Regions from separate parts of the Variovorax sp. RTB1 genome, predicted to be linked through region 3. Evidence: predicted binding sites of a transcription regulator. Region 3 holds the regulator's gene; each other region holds the start of a gene.

Region 1 (7,325 bases), on a different contig from region 3:
GCGTCTATCCGGCGGGCTTGCCGGTCGCGAAGATCGACCGTATCGAGCGCCGCGCCGACTCCGCTTTCGCGCGCATCCATTGCCTGCCACTGGCCCGTGTGAGCTCGGCGCGCTATGTGCTGGTGCTGGCGCCGACCGGTGCCAACACGCCGCCAAAGCCGGCACCGTCCGCCGCGCCAGCGGCTGCGGCGGCCGCAAAGAAAAAGGCCGACAAGGCAGCGGAAAAAGCAGCTGAGAAGAAGCCCGCCGCCAAGCCGAAACCCAAGGAGCGCCAACCATGATCATGCGACCCGGCCAGCAGCAGTTGCTGCTCCCCCTCAGTCCGCTTTTCATGTGGACCAGCCTGTTCGTGGCGCTGCTGCTCAACATGATCCCGATCGGGCGCGCGGCGTGGACGCCCGACCTGCTGGCGCTGGCCATCGTCTTCTGGAGCGTGCACCAGCCGACCCGCATCGGCATCGGCGTCGCGTTCGCTTTCGGCCTGGTGATGGACGTGCATCAATCGGCGATGCTCGGCCAGCATGCGTTGTCGTACACCACGCTGGGCTACTTCGCGATCGCGATTCATCGGCGCCTGCTCTGGTATCCGGTGGCCTCGCAGGCGCTGCAAGTGCTGCCGCTCTTCGCGCTGTCGCACGTCATCGAACTGGCCATTCGCATGATCGGTGGCGGCGTGTTCCCCGGGTGGAACCTGATGGTGTCGCCGGTCATCGAAACCATCCTCTGGCCGTTGGCGAGCCTGCTGTTGCTGGCACCCCAGCGTCGCACGCCCGAGCCCGACGCCAACCGTCCGCTGTGAGCAACGCTCGAGCCTGTTCGATCTGCCTTCGATTTGCCCTGACGTGGCATCCCACCTAAGCTCAATCGCCCCATGACTGAAATACGCAACGTCGCTGCCGAGGTCGCGCGCTTCAAGCGCCGCGTCATCGTCACCGGGCTCGCGGTGCTGGTGGCTTTCGGCCTGCTGTGCATGCGGCTCGTGTACCTGCAAGTCGTGCGGCACGAAGACCTGGCCGAACAGGCTGAAAATAACCGCACGGCCGTTGTGCCGGTGGTGCCCAACCGGGGCCTCATCCTCGACCGCAACGGCATCATCCTGGCGTCGAACTACTCGGCCTACACCCTGGAGATCACGCCGTCGAAGGCTGTGGATGTCGACGCGACCATCGATGGCCTGGCCGAGGTGGTCGATGTCACGCCGCGCGACCGACGCCGCTTCAAGCGCCTGCGCGAAGACTCGCGCAGCTTCGATTCGGTGCCGATTCGCACACGCCTGAGCGACGAAGAAGTGGCGCGATTCGCGGCGCAGCGCTATCGCTTTCCGGGTGTCGAGATCAAGGCGCGGCTCTTTCGAAACTACCCCAACGGCGAGATCGCGAGCCATGTGCTCGGCTATATCGGCCGCATCAACCAGACCGAAAAAGCGGCGATGGAAGATTGGGAAGACGAGGACTTCGCCAACTACAAAGGCACCGAATACATCGGCAAGCTCGGCGTCGAGCAAAGCTACGAGAAAGAGTTGCACGGCCTGACGGGCGTCGAGCAAATGGAAACCTCGGCTGGTGGTCGCGCTGTGCGGCGATTGGCGGGCCATCCGGCGACGCCAGGCAACACCGTCATGCTGGCGCTCGACATCAAGCTGCAGAAGATGGTCGAAGACATGTTCGGGGACCGGCGCGGCGCGCTGGTGGCGATCGACCCCAAGACCGGCGAAGTTCTGGCCTTCGTCAGCAAGCCGACCTTCGACCCCAATCTGTTCGTCGAAGGCATCGACACCGAGAGCTGGAAAGAACTCAGCGAGTCGCTCGACAAGCCGCTGCTGAACCGCGCGCTGCGCGGCACCTACCCGCCCGGCTCGACCTACAAGCCCTTCATGGCACTGGCCGCCCTGCAGACCGGCAAGCGCGGGCCGAACGTGATCGTGAACGACCCCGGCTACTACAACTTTGCCGGGCACCGCTTCGGCAGCCCCGAAGGCAACCTGGGCGGCGTCGACATGCGGCGCGCCATCCAGCTGTCGAGCAACATCTATTTCTATTCGCTCGCCAACGAGATGGGCGTCGACCTGATTCACGACTTCATGAAGCCGCTCGGCTTCGGGCAGATCACCGGCATCGATCTGAGTGGCGAATTGCGCGGCGTGCTGCCGAGTCAGGAGTGGAAGCGCAACGCCTACAAGCGGCCCGAGGCCAAGAAGTGGTACGCCGGTGAAACGATTTCGCTCGGTATCGGCCAGGGCTACAACAGCTTCACGATGCTGCAGCTGGCGCAGGCCACCTCGATCGTTGCCGAAGGCGGTATCAAGCACCAGCCGCATCTCGTGCTGGGCACGCGTGACACGGTCACCGGCCAGATGACGTCGGTGGTGCAGCCGCCGGCCATCAACCTCGGCTTCAGCGCTGCCAACGTGTCGGTGGTGCGCGACGGATTGATGGCAGTGATCTCGGCCGGCACGGCGCGCAGTGTGTTCGCCGGCGCAGGCTACGTTGCAGCAGGCAAGACCGGCACCGCGCAGGCCGTGACGCAGGCACAAAACACGAAGTACAACGCCAAGTCCCTCGAAGAGCACCAGCGCGACCACGCTTTGTTCATGGCGTTCGCGCCTGCCAATGACCCGAAAATCGCGGTGGCGGTGGTGGTCGAAAACGCAGGTTGGGGCGCCGGTGCCGCAGCCCCCATCGCGCGCCGGGTGTTCGACTACTGGTTGATGGACCAGTACCCGAGCGAAGCCGACATGGAAGCCATCAAGACCGGCAAGGCAGCGGCGCCTATAGGCAAGCCACGCGTCGCCAGCGAAGTCGCCTGGCCGACTGTGGCCGCGACGCCGGCGACTGCGCCCTGATCAACGGCTCCCTGACACGCACCCAGACGACCGCCTAGAGATTCTTCAGGAAGGTCAGGCTGGGCGAAAAGAAGTACTCGCCGCCTTTCATCTTCACGAAACCTGCGAACGGCGCATTGTTGGCAAAGCCTTCCGCTGTGTCGTCCCAGGTCTTGGGCAGCTTTTGGTCGCCCGGATTGTTGGGCCCTTGGCCGATGACCGGATCGATGCCGTGCGGGCTGCCGGGCTGCAGCGGAAACTGCGTGAGGTTGACCCAGGTTTGCTGGGTGAATTTGAACTGGTCGCCAATCTTGTGGTTGTAGGCCATGAAAAGGAGGCCCACGCCACCTGTCGGCAACGAGGGCGCCACGTCGGCGGTGAACTCGGCCAGGCTGCCGGAATCGGGCAGCTCCGACGGATGCACATCGCGTTTGACGTCTTCGTACGGAATGCCGCGTCGCGCCATCAGGTGCATGCGTTCGAGCGCCGGCGTCTCGGCGTTGCCGCTGCCGCGCGGGTTGGTCTTGCGGATGTGGCCATGAAACGGGCAACGCGTGCCGGCATCGCCGTCGTAGTTGAAGTTATTCGGTGGATCGTCGTCCCGTGCGTCTTTGGAGAGCGTCACTGGCGTGCCGTCTTCGAAGCGGCCGACGATCATCGCGCCGGCGAGTTCGCGGTCCTCGCCTTCGAGCTCGAGCACGTCCGCAATCTCCTGCTCTCGCGTCTTGAATCCGCGCACGTCCTGTTCGAGTTTGCGGAACACGAAGAAGCTGCCGAAGGAGAACGTGTCGGTCACGCCGGGGTCGTCGACCAGCGCCAGCTTGAGCGGAAAGCCCGGGTCCCAGCGCGACGAGCCTGTGGCGGAGGTCTCGGCGTCGATGTCTTCCTGCAGCATCAGGGGCTGGCTGCGGCCGTCGACATAGCCGAAGTTCTCGATGCCGTCGCCGCGCGCGTTTTTCAAGGCCCGACCATGCTGGACGTGGACGATGGTGCCGCCCGCGTCTTCGATGAGCTCTTTGACCTTTGCGGCCAGTGCGGCCGTCTTGCCCTCCGTTTCGTCGGCTGCGAGCACCATGCCATGGATATCGCTCTGGAACGGCGTTTCCCAAACGGTGACGGCCGGGTCGGCAAGCGCTGAAATGCTGTCGGCAGCCTTCATGCCGCCGCGGAAATCTGTGTCGGTCGGGGCGCTCGCGGCAAGGCCAAGTGCCTGGTAGCCGGTAAAGCTCAGCGCCAGGTGCACGAACGGACCGCCGCCGTCGCACTTCTTGCTCGCCTTGAATTTTTCCGCGTCGAGCAATTGCCGATGGGCGCTGACGACATGAAAGTTCGCGAGGTCGCGCAGCATGCGTTTCGAGTCTTTTGCTGCCGGGCCGAACTTGAAGAAGATATCCGCAGTCGACTCTCGCCCGTGGCCCTTGAGGATGTTGCCCTGCAGGGCCTGCAGCAACTTGAGCTCGTCCGAGTCGGCCTTTTTCCAGGCGAGCGGTTTGGTCAGATGAATCGGCATGACGAAATCTCCTGTGAGTGGGGGATTTCAGTCTAGGAAGCCGTCTTGCCGTCCACATCCGCCGGATGGTGGAACCATCGCGACGGCCTCGGCGGCAGATGGTCTAGCACCGTCGGAAAGTTAGAAGGCCGTTTGTTGGTGAGTGCTGACCATCTGGCCAGGACCTGCGGTAGCTATATGCCGCCATGCAAGCGTCTGTGAAGCGCGCAAAAAAAAGCGCCGACCAGCGGCGCTTCGAAAAGGTATTCAGGCATCTCGAATGGATGCCTTGAATATTTATTGTTTAACAGTCGGAAGCTTTGTCTCCTCAGACCCTCGACAGCCGGGACGTGCCCGCTTGCGAGTGGCGAGACTTTAGGTTGTCGCACCGAGGTAGTGCATTAGGAGTAACCCGCTCTAAAGCGTGCGCGGCGTCACGTTGGCGACGTGAGTTTGTTTCTGGAAGTTAACAAATGGCACGACTCGTGCAGGCAAAGAGCGTCCCAAATTCCCGATTGGCTCTTTCCGATGGCACTGGTTCCCCAAGCGTCCCTCAATGGCGCCGACACCGCCTGGCTTATGACATCGACCGCGCTGGTCCTGCTCATGACGCTGCCCGGCATCGCGCTTTTCTATGCGGGCATGGTGCGGCGCAAGAGCGTGCTGAACACGATGGCCAGTGTGCTGGTCGTCGCCGCCGCCGTGTCGATCACCTGGTTTGCGATGGGCTACTCGCTGGCGTTTACTGCGGGCTCGTCATGGCTCGGCGGCACGAGCCGCTTCTGGTTTGCCGGCTTCGACTATCTGAAAGAAGCGGGCACCGTTGCGGTGAGCCATGTCGCGCCGAATGTCCCCGAGTCGGTGTATGCGATGTTCCAGCTGACCTTCGCCATCATCACCTGTGCGCTCGTCGTTGGCTCATTCGTGGAGCGCATGCGGCTGTCGGCGGTGCTCTGGTTCGCCCTGCTCTGGAGCGTCCTCGTCTATGCGCCGATCGCGCACTGGGTCTGGGAGCCGGGTGGCTGGCTCGCCCAAATGGGGGTGCTCGACTTCGCTGGCGGCTCGGTGGTGCACGTGAACGCGGGCGTGGCGGGCCTGGTGTGTGCCTATGCGGTCGGCCCGCGCCGCGGCTACGGGCGCGAGTCTTTCGAGCCCTACAGCCTGGCGTTGACGATGGTCGGTGCCGGCCTGTTGTGGGTGGGCTGGTTCGGATTCAACGCTGGTTCTGCCGTGGCGGCCGATGGCCGAGCCGGGCTTGCGATGCTGGTGACGCACCTTGCCGCAGCGGCGGGCGCGCTGAGCTGGATGATCGGCGAGTGGACGACACGGCGCAGCCCATCGTTACTCGGCTTGTGTTCTGGCCTGGTGGCAGGTCTGGTGGCGATCACGCCGGCTGCGGGCTTCGTGACGCCGCCCGCAGCAGTGGCCATCGGTCTGATCGCCGGGCTGGCCTGCTACTGGGGTGCAACCGCGCTCAAGCGCGTGCTGCGGGCCGACGATTCGCTCGACGTCTTCGGCGTGCATGGCATCGGTGGCATCGTCGGCGCGCTGTTGACGGGGGTCTTCGCAGACAGCCGCATCTCCGGCGGAACGGGCCACTTGGGCGTGCAGGCGCTTGCCATCGGCGCGGTCGCGCTTTACAGCGCCATCGGCACGGGGCTGGTGCTGCTGGTGGTCCACATCGTGGTCGGCCTGCGCGTCAGCGACGAGACCGAAGCGGTGGGCCTCGACCTCGGCCAGCAGCGCGAGCGCATCGGCACCTGAAGGATCACAACGACATGACCGAAGAGGATCGCATAGCCGCAGCGGCCCGACTGCACGTGGCGCTGCGCCGGAAGACCGGCCGCGTGACCGACACAGAGTGGATGTCCGTCAACGTCGAGTACGCGACAGCGATAGTGCGCATTGCGCGGGCGCACGCAATGGCGACGAGCGATCTCGATCTGGCGGCCATCGCCACGGGGCTCGAATTTGCGATGGCGCCGCTGGCGCCGCTGGCGCTCGAAGCACGGGTGAAGGCGGCGGCTGCGAAGGCCGGGCTGGCGCCGGTGATCTCGAAAGGCGCCCCGCGCTATGTGGGTGGCTTGCGGTGAGCCCCAGCTAAATTGCGGCGCTCCTCGACTTGGCGCCGGCCACGGCCTCTTCGTGCATCCAGCCTGCGGCCTTCTCCGCCATCATCAACGTCGGGCTGTTGGTGTTGCCGCTGGTGATCGTGGGCATGGCACTGGCGTCGACCACCCGCAGGCCATGGATCAAATTGCCGCGCCCATCGCGCACGCGCATGCGGGAGTCGAGCACGGCCATCGAATCGCTGTCGGCGCCCATCTTGGCGGTGCCGACCGGATGGAAGATGGTGGTTGCGATGTCGCCCGCCAGCCGTGCGAGCTCGTCGTCGGTCTGGTACTGCACGCCGGGCTTCCACTCTTCGGGCTTGTACTTTGCCAACGCCGGTTGCGCCGCGATGCGACGCGTGACGCGCAGCGAATCGGCCGCGACCTTGCGGTCTTCATCGGTGCTCAGGTAGTTGGGCGAAATCGCCGGCGCGTCCTGGTAGCGCGGGCTCTTGATGCGCACGGTGCCCCGACTGGTCGGGTTCAGGTTGCACACGCTCGCGGTAAAGGCCGGGAAGCTGTGCAGCGGCTCGCCGAAAGCATCGAGCGACAGTGGCTGCACGTGGTACTCGAGATTCGGCCATTCGTGCTCGGGCGAACTGCGCGTAAAGGCCCCGAGCTGCGACGGCGCCATGCTCATCGGGCCGCTGCGCTTCATCACGTATTCGAGGCCGATCTTCGCTTTGCCGAAGAGCGACGAGGCCAACACGTTGAGTGTCGGTGCGCCTTCGATCTTGAACACCGCGCGAATCTGCAAGTGGTCTTGCAAGTTGCCGCCGACGCCGGGCAGGTCGGCCACGACCGGAATCCCATATTCCTGCGATAGCGCCGCGGGTCCAATGCCCGAGAGCTGCAGGATCTGCGGCGAGCCGATGGCGCCGCCGCACAGCACCACTTCTTGCGT
Region 2 (7,325 bases), on a different contig from region 3:
CCTCTGCGGTCATGAACGCCTCGGGCGTCCAGGGCAGCGAGCTTTCGCCGGCGCTGTGAATCGCGATGGTCGCGAGCACGGCACCCAGCACTTCCATCAGCAGGATGGCGGGCAGCGCGACCTGCGTGATCATCGCGCCCAGCAACGGCGATGCAGTGACGAAGCCCGACGCGATCAACAGCGCGATCGACGACAGCGGCGACATTGCGCAGCCGACCCAAAGCGCCTGCTTCCAGCTCGCGCCGCTGCCCGGGTTGGCAATGGCGACGCCGGCGATCTTGGCTGCGAAGCGCACGCTGATGACGGTGAGCACCACGCTCGCGACCGGCAGGCTCCAGTCCGCCTGGGCGGCGACGATCGACACCAGCACGAACATGAGCATCGTCAACAACGACGCTGCGGTGCCGAGCTGGCGCGGCCACGCCCACGGCTTGGGATTGAGTTGCTTCAACAGCACGCCGCCGATGAGCGCGGCCAGCGGTGCCGAGCCACCGACGTGCGCCGTGAGGGCCGCACCGGCCGCGATGATGGCCAGCAGCAGGATCGAGGTGTTCTCGCTGGTCGGGCTCATGAAGCGCAGGGCCGATCGCAAGGCCAGCGCCATGACCGCACCGACCACGAACGACAGGCCCAGCACCACGCCCACCGGGTAGAGCTTTTGCACCAGCCCCTGCGGCGCTCGCTCGATCAGGCCCGCCTGCGCATAGCCCAGCGCCAGCGCATAGAAGGTGTTGAGCGTGGCCAGTGTCATCGCCCGATCGGTCACCGGGCCGGAAGCGCGGGTGTCCATCAGCACGCGGCTCAGCACTGCGGGCGAGGCGACGATCGCCATCAGCGCGATCGGGTTGGCGACCGGGTCCGGAATACCAAGCCAGTGCAACGCCCAGAACACGCCGAAGTACGTCAGCGAGGCTTCGAGGATGCTTTGCAGCAGCACCATCGGGTTGTAGCGAAACCAGCGCAGCGGCAGGCGACCGCCCGCCTCGAACAGCACGATCGCCACGCCGAGCTCCAGCAGGTACAGGCTGATGCCCTGCAGCGGCCAGAGCGCACCTTCGAAACCGGCAAAGCCGACGATGGTGCCGACGATCGAATAGCCGACCACCTTGGGCATGCCCATGTAGCGCTGCACCAGGTGCCCGGCGGCCGCGGCCACCGCCAGCAGCAAGGACCACAGCACGATCGGCAGGCCGGCGGTCGGCCGCGCCCATTCCGCCCAAAACGCCATGAGCTCGTTGGTCATGACCGTGAAAGACGGGAGCGAAGAGAAGAAAGACATCATCGGAGAAACTTCATCCGGCGGGGTTGCGGCGACACCGCCACACGCGTCAATGCAGCACGCGGGTGCTGGGCCGACCGTCCGAATTGGCTTCGAGCACGAACATCGGGATGGGTACGTCGAAGCGGTCGCCGGCTTCGTTCACCACGAAGAAGCTGCCGTGCATGGTGCCGCTGGGCGCCTGCAACCGGCAACCACTGGTGTAGCGGAACGACTCGCCGGCTGCGAGCAGCGGCTGCTGGCCGATGACACCGAGTCCCTTGACCTCCTGCGCGTGACCCGAAGCGTCGTTGATGAGCCAGTGGCGGGCGATGAGCTGGGCCGGCACCTCCCCGGTGTTGGTCACCGTTACCGTATAGGCGAAGGTATAGACGTGGTCTTCCGCCGACGATTGCTCGGGCAGAAAACGGGGCTCGACCTTGACGGTCATCGTGCTGTCGGACATGCGGCGATGGTACCCGCAGCCTGCTTTGCGACAATTGGAGAATGAGCACCACCGCCCGCCAATTCCGCATCTCACCCTCCATCCTGTCCGCCGATTTTTCGCGCCTTGGCGCCGAAGTGGCGCAGGTCATCGCCGGCGGTGCCGACTGGATTCACTTCGACGTCATGGACAACCATTACGTGCCGAACCTGACCTTCGGCCCGATGATTTGCCACGCGCTCAAGCCGCACGCCAAAACCGCCGCCGGCGTTGCGGTACCGATCGATGTCCATCTGATGGTCGAGCCGGTCGACGCGCTGGCTGCATCGTTCGCCGAGGCTGGCGCGGACTTCATCAGCTTTCATCCCGACGCGTCGCCGCACACACACCGCAGCATTCAGGCGATCAAGGCGGCCGGCTGCAAAGCGGGGCTGGTGTTCAATCCGGCGCGCGGGCTGGAGGTGCTGAATTGGGTCATCGACGACATCGACCTGATCCTGATCATGAGCGTCAACCCGGGCTTCGGCGGGCAGACCTTCATCGACACCACGCTGCGAAAAATCGAGGACGCCCGCAAGCGCATCGAGCAGAGCGGGCGCGACATCCGGCTCGAAGTCGACGGCGGCATCAAGGTCGACAACATCGCCCGCGTGGCGAGCGCCGGGGCCGATACGTTCGTCGCGGGCAGTGCCATCTTCACCCAGCCCGACTATGCGTCCGTTATCTCTGCGATGCGTGCCGAACTTGCCGGCGCCGCCCCGGCCCGCGACTGATCCCCCTGCGCGGGATCAGCGCTTGCTGACCTTTTCGTTGTAGACCTTGTCGGTGACTGGGCTGGTGCCGGTGTCGACCAAGCCTCGTTCCAGGTCTGCGTGACCTTGCTTGCCGACGCGTGGCGGCGCGCCATCCGCAGTTTCCTGACTGTCTGAGGATTGGTCGCGTTCGTGTGGCAATTTGGGCGCCGAATTGCCACCCTGCTGAACCTTGGTCTTGCCGCTTTCGGCATCGTCCACCGGTCCGGGCTGTACCGAATCGATTGCGGGCTGGGACGGTTTTTTGCTTGCCATGACGCTGCTCCTGTGAAGATCTCTCTATCGCATGATGTTCGCCTGTCCCCGGTAGGACCGTCCTGCCGGTCGCTGTAGGATCGTTCGATGACATCGATCCATGCTGTTGTGCCGCTGCGAATCCACAGCTTCGAATCGACCGCCCGCGGCCCCCGGCTGATCGTGCTCGGCGGCGTGCACGGCGACGAAATCTGCGGCACCGTCGGCATCAAACGGGTGCTGGCCGAACTGGACGGCGGCACGTTCACCTTGCTGCGCGGCACGCTCACCTTGGTGCCGGTGGCCAATCCTCTGGCGCGACAACGGCAGCGGCGCGAAGGAGAGCGCAATCTCAACCGGTTGTTCCAGCCGAGCACCGCACCGGCCGACTACGAAGCGCTCATCACCAACCTGCTTTGCCCTTTGCTCGACCGGCACGACGTGCTGCTCGACCTGCATTCGTTTCAGAGCGCGGGCGATGCGTTCGCGATGATCGGTCCGCGCGACAACCACGGCGGGCTGGAGCCGTTTTCGCGGGCGTTCGAAGAGGGGCAACTGGCATTGCACATCGGGACCTCGCGCGTGGTCGAAGGCTGGCTCGACATCTACGCCGCCGGCCTGGCGCACCGCGCAAGTTTGCCGGGTGGCGCGCCGGTCGACGATGCCGCGCTGGCGTTCGGCTGGGGCACCAACGAGTACATGCGCAGCCAGGGCGGCTACGGCGTCACGCTCGAATGCGGACAGCACCGCGATCCGGCTGCACCCGATGTCGCGTACCGCGCGATCGTGTCGGCGTTGCGAGCGCTAGGGATGATCGAACACGCTGAAGGCGCGCCGACGCAGCCGTACCGGCCGGCCCTGCTTCGCCTGGTCAGCGTGACCGACCGCACTCACGAAGAAGACCAGTTCGTTCGCGAATGGGCGACCTTCGACGCGGTGGCGCAGGGCGAGCCGATCGGCGTGCGCGAAGACGGCGCCATGCTGTACGCCGAGCGCGATGGCTTCATCGTGTTCCCGAATGCCGAGGCGCTGCCGGGTACCGAGTGGTTCTACTTCGCGGTCGAGAGCGATCGGGTGCTTTAGCTTCGTTCCTACAGGTGTGATGCTGCGGTGCGCCTACTGTCAAGGGATGGAGGATTCTCAAATGCCCGATTCGAAACCTGCCCCGCGCGTTCTCTGGAAAGGCGCCATCAGCTTCGGCCTCGTTCACATCCCGGTCGCGCTGTACTCCGCGACCACCGACAGCGGCATCGACTTCGACTGGCTCGACAAGCGCACGATGGACCCGGTTGGCTACAAGCGCATCAACAAGAAAACCGGCAAGGAAATCGACCGTGAGCAGATCGTCAAGGGCATCGAATACGAAGACGGCCAGTACGTCGTATTGAGCGATGCCGAGATTTCGGCCGCCTACCCCAAGACCACGCAGACCATCGAGATCGAGACCTTCGTCCCGGCCGCCGGCATTCCGTTCGTCTACCTGGAGCGGCCGTATTACGTGGCTCCCATCAACCGCGGCGCCAAGGTCTATGCGCTGTTGCGCGAAACCCTGCAACGCAGCGGCCGCATCGGGGTGGCGCGCGTCGTGATCCAGACCAAGGAACATCTGGCAGCGCTGGTGCCGTCGGGCGCCGGGCTGGTGCTGAACCTGCTGCGCTGGGGCACCGACATCCGCTCCTGGAAAGACCTGCCGCTGCCGGCCGAAGGCGCGAAGCAGGCGGGCCTTTCGGACAGCGAACTCAAGATGGCGAAAGCGCTGGTCGAAGACATGAGTTCCGACTGGGACCCGGACGCTTTCAAGAACTCGTTCAAGGACGCGATCATGAAGCTGGTCGATCGCAAGGTCGAAGCCGGACAGACCGAAGCGGTCGAAAAGCTGCAGCCGATGGAGGCAGCGGATGCGGGAAGCAGCGCCAAGATCATCGACCTGACCGAATTGCTGCAGCGCAGCCTGCGCAAGGGCGGCGCCAGGGCAGCTCAGGATGCGCCCTTGTCCGGCGGGGCCGAGGCAGCGACCAAAAAGCCGGTTACCAAGCCGGCTACAAAAAAGGCCGCGCCGGCAGCGGCGAAGACATCTCGGCGCCGCGCCGCCTGAGCCTTTCAAGAGGCGCCCGAGCGCCGCCTGAGATCGCTCGGGGGCTACTGGACGATCTCGTCCGTCGTCACTTCGAACCGCTGAAGCGTGTTCGCCCCGAACACCATGCTGATCGGCACGTCCGCCGCATCGCGACCGCGCGCGATCACAATGCGCCCGATGCGCGGCGTGTTGTGCCGCGCATCGAAGGTGTGCCAGCGGTTGCCCAGGTACACCTCGAACCAGGCGCTGAAGTCCATCGGATACGGCACTGCCGGAATGCCGATGTCGCCGAGGTAACCGGTTACGTAGCGCGCCGGAATGTTCATGCAGCGGCACAGCGTGATCGCCAGGTGTGTGAAGTCTCGGCAGACGCCGACGCCCTCGCGAAAGCCTTCGAGCGCGGTGCGCGTGGCGCGGGCGCGCTGGTAGTCGAAGCGCAGATGGCGGTGCACGAAATCGCAAATCGCCTGCACACGGTGCCAGCCCGGCGCAACGTTGCCGAAGTTGGCCCAGGCGAACTGAAGCAGCTCGCTGTCGACCTCGCAATAGCGGCTCGGCAGCACGAAGGGCAGCGTCGATACCGGAAGGTCGGACGGCGCATGCGCGATGGCGCCGTAGTCGACCGGGTCGGCCCAGCCGCTGTCGAACACCACCGCTTCGTTGCGCAAACGCACGCTGCTGACGCCAAACGGAACATGGACGCGGGCGCAATGGTTTTCGAAAACGTCCTGGTAATGGTCGGTCACCAGGGGCGGGCTGATGGTGATGTTCTCGCCGGCCGGGATGTCGGCGGCACGTGACGGATGCACCTGCAGCATGTAGATCAACGCCGTGGGAGCGGCAACGCCGAGTTCGATGTCGAAACCGATTTTGATGAGCATGTTGGCGTTTCTCTGAGGACAGGAGCTGGAAGCAAAGCAGTTTTGATGCCTGCAGTCCATCTGCAGGTTGCGAGCATCCTATCGGGCACCAAAGTCACCCCGCGTGGGCCGTGGCCGGTTCGCGCGTAGGTGCCAGCGCGGAATGGTCGGCACGGTCCTACCTTGCTTCCCTCGCAACTCCCACACCGGCGCACGCGTGCTCACTACGGGTAACGGAGCGTGTGAAACGTAAATTTCATGCCATCAACAGGAGCTGATCATGGGGCTGTCGTCGTTGTGGGGTGTGTTGAGTAGCGCATCGGTCGATGACGCGCTGGTTTGGGGCGTTGCGATCGTCTCTGCGTTGGTCGCTTTGCTGGCGTTGGTCAATGCGCTCGACATGTTCCTGGATGCCGAAGCCGGCTAGCTTTTTCTAATTTGTTTCCCGGTGCCACATGCACCTGGATTTCGGTCCCCGAAGGATTTCAATGACGCCCCAGAACAAGGGAGCCGCAGGCCGTCGGCCCAAGCCTTCAGCCAAAGCTGCCGCCAATGCCGGTGCCAGCGCCAAGCAAGAACAACTGGCCGGCTACACGACCGACAGTGCGCCGGAGCTGACGACGAATCAAGGCCTGCAAATCCCTGACAACCACAACTCGTTGAAAGCGGGTTTGCGCGGGCCTACGCTGCTCGAAGACTTCATCCTTCGAGAAAAGATCACCCACTTCGACCACGAGCGCATTCCGGAACGCGCCGTCCACGCCAGGGGTTCCGCGGCACATGGCTACTTTCAGGTCTACAAGTCGATGTCGCAGTTCACCAGTGCCGACTTCCTGCAAGACCCGTCGGTCAAGACGCCCGTTTTCGTGCGTTTTTCGACCGTGGCGGGCGAGCGCGGCTCGGCCGATACGGTGCGCGACGTGCGCGGATTTGCGGTCAAGTTCTACACGCAGCAGGGCAACTACGACCTCGTCGGGAACAACATCCCGGTGTTCTTCATTCAGGACGCGATGAAGTTTCCCGACCTGATCCACGCAGTGAAGCCCGAGCCGCATCACGCGATGCCGCAGGCGGCCAGCGCGCACGATACTTTTTGGGACTTTGCTTCGTTGATGCCGGAGTCCACCCACATGCTGATGTGGGCCATGAGCGATCGCGCCATTCCGCGCAGCCTGCGCATGATGGAAGGCTTCGGCGTTCATACGTTTCGCTTTATCAACAGCCGCGGCGAGAGCCACTTCGTCAAGTTCCACTGGAAGCCGAAGCTCGGCATTCATGGCCTCGCCTGGGACGAAGCGCAAAAGATCGCCGGCAAGGACGCCGACTTTCATCGCCGCGACCTGTGGGAAGCGATCGACAAGGGCGACTTTCCGGAATGGGAGCTGGGCGTGCAGCTCATTCCGCCAAACAAGGAGCATTCGCTCGGCTTCGACTTGCTCGACCCGACCAAGCTCATCCCGGAAGAGATGATTCCGGTCCAGCGCATCGGCAAGATGGTGCTCAACCGCAATCCGGACAATTTCTTCGCCGAGACCGAGCAGGTCGCGTTTCACCCCGGTCATGTGGTGCCTGGTATCGATTTCTCGAACGATCCGTTGTTGCAAGGCCGGTTGTTCTCGTACACCGACACGCAGATCTC
Region 3 (7,325 bases):
AGGACGAAGCCGAAGCCCGCAAGAACCGCGACTGGGACCCGAACGGCCCACTCGCAGGCAAGGCCGGTGCCGTCAAGCCGCAGCCGCCTTCGGTGACCGCACCTGCGACCGTCGGCCCGCTCAATGCGCCTTCGACCGGCCCGGTTCCGGTAGTGGTCGCGCCCGGTGCGTCCACGACCCCGGCTGCGCCGCGCCCGCGCACAGCGCCGGTGCCGGCCGAAGCCAACGCACTGCCGCCGTCGAGCGATCCGTTGGGCGACTTGGCTCGCTCAAGATCCGGCAACAACCCGACCGCCGGCGGCACCATTGCCAGCGCGGCGCCTTCGACTGCTGCTGCCAACGCCAGTGGCGCAGACCCATTCCTCTACTTCGTGCAGGCCGGCGCCTTCCGCACCACCGACGACGCCGAAGCGCAGCGCGCCAAGTTGTCGCTGATGGGTGTCGAGGCCAAAGTCACCGAGCGCGAACAAGCCGGTCGCACCGTGTACCGCGTGCGCGCCGGCCCCTTCAACAAGAAGGACGATGCCGACCACTTGAAAGATCGCCTCGATGGCGGCGGCTTCGATTCCGCACTGGTGCGGGTGCAGCGCTGAGTGCGGTCCGCCGTGGAGCGTTGAGTTTTGGAACGTTGACTTTTCTTTACTCGCCGCGGCGTGACGCACTGCGTCTCTGCCGCGTTGAATCAACCGGGCGCGGAACTCCGCGCGGCACTTCTGGCTCTTTCAGCCGAACAGGAGCACCTCTTTGATGAAACACATGAACCGTCGTGACTTTTCTCTGGCCGCCACATCCCTCGGGTTGATGTCCGCCGCTTCTCTCTCGCATGCCCAGGTTCAGCCCAAGGCCGGCAAGGACTACATCGACTTGAGCCCCCGCGTCCCGGTCGATGCGCCGGCCGGCAAGGTGGAGGTCATCGAGTTCTTTTCTTACAACTGTCCGCATTGCAATGCGTTCGAGCCCGAGCTCGAAGCCTGGGTCAAAACGTTGCCGAAAGACGCCGCGTTCCGTCGCGTTCCCGTGCCGTTCGTCGGCAACGACGTCGAGCCTAAGCAGCGCCTGTATTACGCGCTCGATGCCATGGGCAAGCTCGACGAATACACGATGAAGGTCTTCAATGCGATCCACACCCAACGCCAGAACGTGAACGGCGACGCGGCCATCATTGCGTGGGCCGAAAAGAACGGCCTCGACAAAGTCAAGTTCACGGAGGCGTTCACCTCGTTCGGCGTAGTGAGCAAGGCCAAGCGGGCGACGCAAATCACCGAGCAGTACAAGGTGGCCGGTGTGCCTGCTCTTGGCGTGGCAGGGCGATTTTACGTCGACGGCGAGCTCGCCGGCAACATGACCAAGTCGCTGCAGGTCGCCAATTACCTGATCACCGAAGCGCGCAAAGGTTGAAGCTGTCACACGCGTTTTTTGAGAAGCCCGCTTCGGCGGGCTTTTTCGTCAAGGTCGTGTCAGTTGGCCGCATACAATGCGCAGCAAGTTTCGTGCCTCTATGACCCTGCGCTCAAAATCCCCCCTTCGCTCCTTTCGTTCTGCTTTCGCGATCACCTTTGGTGCATTGCTCGCCTTGGCACTCGGCACCGGCCTGCCGGCGCATGCCGAAAAGGCCGACCGACTGAAGCCGATGAACATCGAGTCGGACGCGCTGCGTTACGACGACCTGAAGCAAACCAGCGTTTTCACCGGCAAGGTGTTCGTCACCAAGGGCACGATCGTGATTCGCGGCGCCCGCATCGACGTGCGCCAGGACCCCGAGGGCTACCAATACGGCGTGGTCACGCCCGAGCCGGGCAAGCTGGCTTACTACAAGCAGAAACGCGACGCCCCGGGCGACGAGTGGACAGAGGGTGAAGCTGATCGCATCGAATACGACAGCCGCGCCGACAACGTCAAGTTCATCGGCCATGCCGTGATGCGGCGGCTGATCGGCACCAAGGTCAACGACGAAACCACCGGCCCGCTGATCGTCTACGACCAGAGCAACGACACCTTCACGGTCAACGGTTCTACCTTGCCGCCGGACGCCAGCGTCGCGGCCGGTGCTTCGGGTGGTCGCGTCAGGGCGGTGCTCACGCCGCGCGCTCCGGCGTCGGCAGCCGGTGGCGCCAAAGCGGCTCCGCCTGCGTCCGGTCCGGGCTCGGGTTCCAGTGCCGCGCCGGCCACGACGGTGCCCGCCACCCCCGCTGCAGGCTCCGGCCTGCGCCAGAGCACCACGCTCGGCGGAGAACCGCGCAAGTGATCGAAAACGCAGACACGATCGACGTCGGCAGCCGCCTCGAAGCGCGCGGCCTCAAAAAGACCTATGGCAGCCGAACGGTCGTCAAGGATGTGTCGCTCGGCGTGCAAAAGGGCGAGGTGGTCGGGCTGCTCGGCCCGAACGGCGCCGGAAAAACGACCTCGTTCTACATGATCGTCGGGCTGGTTCGCGCCGACGCGGGCGAGATCACCATCGACGGCGAGCCGATCGCGCACATGCCGATCCACAAGCGCGCGCGCATGGGTCTGAGCTACCTGCCGCAGGAGGCGTCGATTTTCCGCAAGCTCACGGTCGAAGAGAACGTGCGGGCCGTGCTCGAGCTGCAGCTAGACACCGACGAGTCCGGCAGGGCGGTCCCGATATCGAAGGCACGGATGGAAGAGCGGCTGAGCGAGCTGCTGAACGACCTGCGCGTCGAACATTTGCGCAACTCGCCGGCGTTGTCGCTGTCGGGCGGCGAGCGGCGGCGGGTCGAAATCGCCCGTGCGCTCGCCACGCAGCCGCGCTTCATCCTGCTGGATGAACCCTTCGCCGGCATCGACCCGATTGCCGTTATCGAAATCCAGCGAATCATCAGTTTTCTCAAAGAGCGCGGCATCGGCGTGCTGATCACCGACCACAACGTGCGTGAAACGCTGGGCATCTGCGATCACGCTTTCATCATCAGCGACGGGCAAGTGCTGGCACAGGGCACGCCTTCGGAGATCGTCGACAACGCCGAGGTACGACGCGTCTACCTCGGCGAACACTTCCGGATGTGAACTTGTTGCTCGCCCCCAGGTCGTCGCGCACTGCGTGTCGCTTCTTCCACCCCCTGACCGGGGGCAACACCAACAGCCCGGCAAAGCCGGTTCTGCGGTGTTTCTTGAACAGAGTGTGTCTGGCAGGCTGTCCGTGAAGCAAGGTCTTTCTCTTCGTGTCTCGCAGCATTTGGCGCTCACGCCACAGCTGCAGCAGTCGATCCGGCTTTTGCAGTTGTCCACGCTCGAGTTGAGCCAGGAAGTCGAGCAGATGCTCGACGACAACCCGTTCCTGGAGCGCACGGCCGAAGAAGCCGCACGCGAAGAGTTCGGCATCGACGTGTCCGACGCGCCAGCGCCGCGCGAAGAGCACGACAGCGACCGCCAGAGCGAGAGCGACGGCGAGTTCGCGCCCAGCGCGCTCGCGACCAGTGCCGACGGCGCCAGCACCGCGACCACCGCCAGCGAGACCGAAGCGCCGGCCGCCGAGATGTCCGACCAGGAGCCCGACTGGGGCGGCGACGGCACGGTCGAGATGACGCCGGACGATGGGGAATGGGGCGGCGAGGCGCCAGCCAGCAGCAACAACCTCGGCCCGAACGACGGCAGCGAGCGCACCGACGCCACCGAGCTCGCGCGCAGCCAGGAGTCGCTGCAATCCTTCCTGCACCGACAGGCACTGAGCCTGCGGCTGAACGAAAACGACCAGGCCGCACTGCGTTTTTTGATCGAATCGTTGAATGACGATGGCTATCTCGAAGACTCGTTGCCAGCGCTGGCATCGGGCCTCGCGGGCGATGACAACGACCAGTTCGACGGTCTCGTCCACCACTTCCAGGTGGCGCTCGGCCTGCTGCAAAGCCTGGAGCCGGTCGGCGTCGGCGCACGCGATCTCGGCGAATGCCTGGCAATCCAGCTGAAGGCGCTCGCCCATGAGAACGAGACGGCCGAAGAAAAGCAGATCCGCAAGACTGCGATCCTGATCTGCAAGCAGCCGATGGAGCTGCTCGCGCGGCGCGACTTCAAACGTCTGGCCACGCTCACACGCAGCAACGAAGAAGAAGTGCGCAGCGCGCTGCAGGCGATCGCCAAGCTGGAGCCCAAGCCGGGCCGCCGCTTCGTCGATGTCGAGCGCAACATCGTGGTGCCCGACGTGATCGTCACCCGCACCGGTCGTGGCGCAACGCTCAAGTTCCGCGTGATGCTCAACCCCGACGTGATGCCGCGTCTGCGCGTGCACGACATCTACGCCGGCGCGCTCAAGGCGCACAAGGGCGAGGGCAGCCAGGCGCTGTCGCAGCGGCTGCAGGAGGCGCGCTGGTTCATCAAGAACATCCAGCAACGCTTCGACACCATCCTGCGGGTGAGCAACGCCATCGTCGAGCGGCAGAAGAGCTTTTTCGTGCACGGAGAACTCGCCATGCGCCCGTTGGTGCTGCGTGAGATCGCCGACGAGCTGGGCTTGCACGAGTCGACCATCAGCCGCGTGACCACGGCCAAGTACATGTCGACGCCTTACGGCACGGTCGAGCTCAAGTACTTCTTCGGTTCGGCGCTCGGAACCGAAACCGGCGGCAATGCATCCAGCACGGCAGTGCGAGCGCTCATCAAGCAACTCGTGAGCGCCGAGAGCATCAAGAAGCCGCTGTCGGACAGCCAGATTTCCGACATGCTGAAAGAGCAGGGGATCGAATGTGCGCGGCGCACCGTCGCCAAGTACCGCGAAGCGCTGCGCATCGCACCGGCGAATCTGCGCAAGGCGCTGTAAGGCGTCGGTTTACCGCCGCGCCTGCAACAAAATCCCGCGCAGCTCCGCCGGCTGCACCGGCTTGCGCAACGCATGCCAGCCACGCTCGCGGGCCAGGTGCAGCGTCGCTTCATCGATATCGGCCGAGATCAGCGCGATCGTGAGCGACGGCTTTTGCAGTTGCAGGCGTCGCGCCAGGTCGATACCGTCGAGCTTGCCCGGCAAGCGGATATCGCACAGCGCGACGTCGATGGCCTGCAGGTCGGCGAGCGCCAGCGCCTCGGCCGCGCTCTCGTAGATGCGTGGCAGCGCCTGCCATTGGCGCAGCAGGGCCGCGAGGCTGTCGGCCACCACAGCGTTGTCTTCGACCACCAGCACCGCCAAGCCGGGCGCCAGCGGCATGGCGTCGAGCGCAGCGGTGCTGGTCGCCGCCGCGGTCGCGGCGCGTGCCGTGCGGTCGGGGTGCGCATCGCGAGGGGCCGATGGCAGCGTGAAGCCGAACACCGAGCCGCGTCCCGGCAGCGACCGCAGCGTGATCTGGACCCCCAGCCGCATCGCCAGGCGCCGCACGATGGCCAGCCCCAGCCCGTGCCCACGCTGTAGATTGCGCTCCACGTTCCCGACCTGCTCGAAGTCGCCGAACACCCGCTCCTGCGCTTCGCAAGCGATGCCGATGCCGCTGTCGCGCACCTCGATGCGCCAGCCGTCCGGCCGGCGCCGACAGGCCAGCAACACGCGGCCATTGGGTGCGAACTTGACAGCGTTGTCGACCAGATTGGCGACGATGCGGCGCAGCGCCACCGTGTCGGTCCACACGATGGCTTCGGCCGGGCAACGCACCCGCACCCGGCCGCTGCCTGCCTGCCGTGCGAACTCGTTCAGCAGCGGTGCGAGGGCGACCGCGGTCAACGTGAACGGGTCGGCAGCGGCCTCGATGCGACCGATTTCGAGCAGCTGGTTGGTCAAGCCTTCGAGCGCCTGCTGTGCCCGTGACAGCGCATCGACGGAGCCTTGCACCACGGCGGCGCTTTCGCCGGCGCGCAGTTGCTGCCGCAGCACTTCGGCCTGCAGGCCCATCGCCATCACCGGCTGCCGCAGGTCGTGGTTGGCGGCTGAAAAGAACCGGAGACGCTCGGCCTGCGCCTGTTCCGACGCGCGCAGGCCAGCCAGCGCCTGCACGCGCAGCGCGCTCTCGTTGTGGCGCAGGCTGATGTTTTCTTCGAGCTGGCGCGAGCGCTCCGACACCAGCTTCCACACCATCGCAAGCAGGCCGATGCCGAGGACCGCCGCCGTCACCATCACCGGCTGGCCGTAGGTGAGGCTCATCACGATCATCGGCACCAGCAGCAGCGAGATCGCCAGTTGCATCGCGGGCGTGTGATACGACACCGAGAACGCCGACGACAGCGTCATCGCCATGATGACGACGGCCAGCAGCAGTTGCACCACCGGGTCGGTCGGACTGAACAACAGTACGCCTGCCGCACCGTGCGCGGCCTCGTGTACTGCGATGCGAAAGGTGTGCAGGCGGAGCGCAGGCTGCAGGTTCTCGGGCGTCAGCGAGCTGGGCAGCACTTGCGGAAAAAAGCCGCGCCATGCGGTGCTGGCGGCGATCATGGTGATCCAGATAAGCGCGTGCGATACCGAATACTGCCAGGCGAAGAGGGCTGCAACGCCGCAGTCCAGCAGGAACTGCACGGCCAGCATCGGTCCGGTGGGCTGGGCGCTTAGGCGCAGCACTTCGCACTGCACTGCAAAGCGCACGGCCGGCGACGGAGCGGCCTGTGATGAGGGCGACGCGGGGGCGGACGGGGAACTCATGAGCACGGCCACTATAGTGGGCGGGTGAACGATCTCTCTCTCTTTTTGCCTTGCGCCGCCGGCGTCGAGGAACTCCTGGCGCAGGAAGTCCATGCGCTGACCGGCCGTGTCGGCCAAGACCTGCTGACACTGCGCGGCGGCGTGCGGGTCCGGGCCGAGTGGCGCGACGCCCTCAAGCTCAACCTGCACAGCCGCTTGGCGCAACGCGTGCTCATCGAATTGGCGCATGCGCCGTACCGCAGCGAGAACGATCTCTACGCCATTGCCAGTGGCGTGGCGTGGGAGATCTGGTTCACGCCGAAGCAGACTTTCAAGATCGAGACCACTGCGCAGCACAGCCCGCTGCAGAGCCTGAACTTCGCGACGCTGCGCATCAAGGACGCGATCGCCGACCGCTTTCGCGCCAAAGCCGGCGGCGTGCGGCCGAGCATCGAAACGCAGTGGCCCGACTGCCGCGTCTTCGCGCATCTGACTACCGACGACTGCACGCTCTACATCGACACCAGCGGCGAGCCGCTCTTCAAGCGCGGCTGGCGACAAGACACCGGAGATGCGCCGCTGAAGGAAACGCTGGCCGCGGCCATGCTGGCCGCCAGCGGCTGGTGGAACCCCGAAACGGGCGAGGTCGCAGCCCAACCCTTGTACGACCCCTGCTGCGGCAGCGGCACGATCGCCATCGAGGCGGCGCAGATCCAGTCGGGCATTCCGGCGGGCTGGTTGCGGTCGTTCGGCTTCGAGAAATTGCTGGCGTTTC

The links. Region 3 encodes sigma-54, which starts transcription at its own class of promoters, with help from an activator protein. Its sites were predicted from a motif close to TGGCANGNAANCTGCTTT; they were not measured.
Region 1: a site for sigma-54 is predicted at 4,785-4,802, ahead of QN397_RS01250 (ammonium transporter). Genes of this name have one in related genera too.
Region 2: a site for sigma-54 is predicted at 5,741-5,758, ahead of QN397_RS21210 (transglutaminase family protein). Genes of this name have one in related genera too.

The regions. Positions count from the first base shown of each region.
Region 1 covers NZ_JASJXG010000001.1:268,946-276,270, forward strand. The annotation lists gene mreC (rod shape-determining protein MreC) at 1-281, shown strand, start outside; gene mreD (rod shape-determining protein MreD) at 278-799, shown strand; gene mrdA (penicillin-binding protein 2) at 872-2,842, shown strand; gene QN397_RS01245 (hypothetical protein) at 2,877-4,331, opposite strand; gene QN397_RS01250 (ammonium transporter) at 4,839-6,074, shown strand; gene QN397_RS01255 (hypothetical protein) at 6,089-6,403, shown strand; gene QN397_RS01260 (GMC family oxidoreductase) at 6,411-7,325, opposite strand, start outside.
Region 2 covers NZ_JASJXG010000044.1:25,969-33,293, reverse strand. The annotation lists gene QN397_RS21240 (cation:proton antiporter) at 1-1,243, opposite strand, end outside; gene apaG (Co2+/Mg2+ efflux protein ApaG) at 1,329-1,724, opposite strand; gene rpe (ribulose-phosphate 3-epimerase) at 1,766-2,476, shown strand; gene QN397_RS21225 (hypothetical protein) at 2,492-2,770, opposite strand; gene QN397_RS21220 (succinylglutamate desuccinylase/aspartoacylase domain-containing protein) at 2,858-3,832, shown strand; gene QN397_RS21215 (Ku protein) at 3,894-4,844, shown strand; gene QN397_RS21210 (transglutaminase family protein) at 4,889-5,707, opposite strand; gene QN397_RS21205 (hypothetical protein) at 5,967-6,113, shown strand; gene QN397_RS21200 (catalase) at 6,175-7,325, shown strand, end outside.
Region 3 covers NZ_JASJXG010000045.1:10,572-17,896, reverse strand. The annotation lists gene QN397_RS21395 (SPOR domain-containing protein) at 1-593, shown strand, start outside; gene QN397_RS21390 (thiol:disulfide interchange protein DsbA/DsbL) at 757-1,398, shown strand; gene lptA (lipopolysaccharide transport periplasmic protein LptA) at 1,499-2,245, shown strand; gene lptB (LPS export ABC transporter ATP-binding protein) at 2,245-3,024, shown strand; gene QN397_RS21375 (RNA polymerase factor sigma-54) at 3,158-4,771, shown strand; gene QN397_RS21370 (hybrid sensor histidine kinase/response regulator) at 4,781-6,571, opposite strand; gene QN397_RS21365 (THUMP domain-containing class I SAM-dependent RNA methyltransferase) at 6,596-7,325, shown strand, end outside.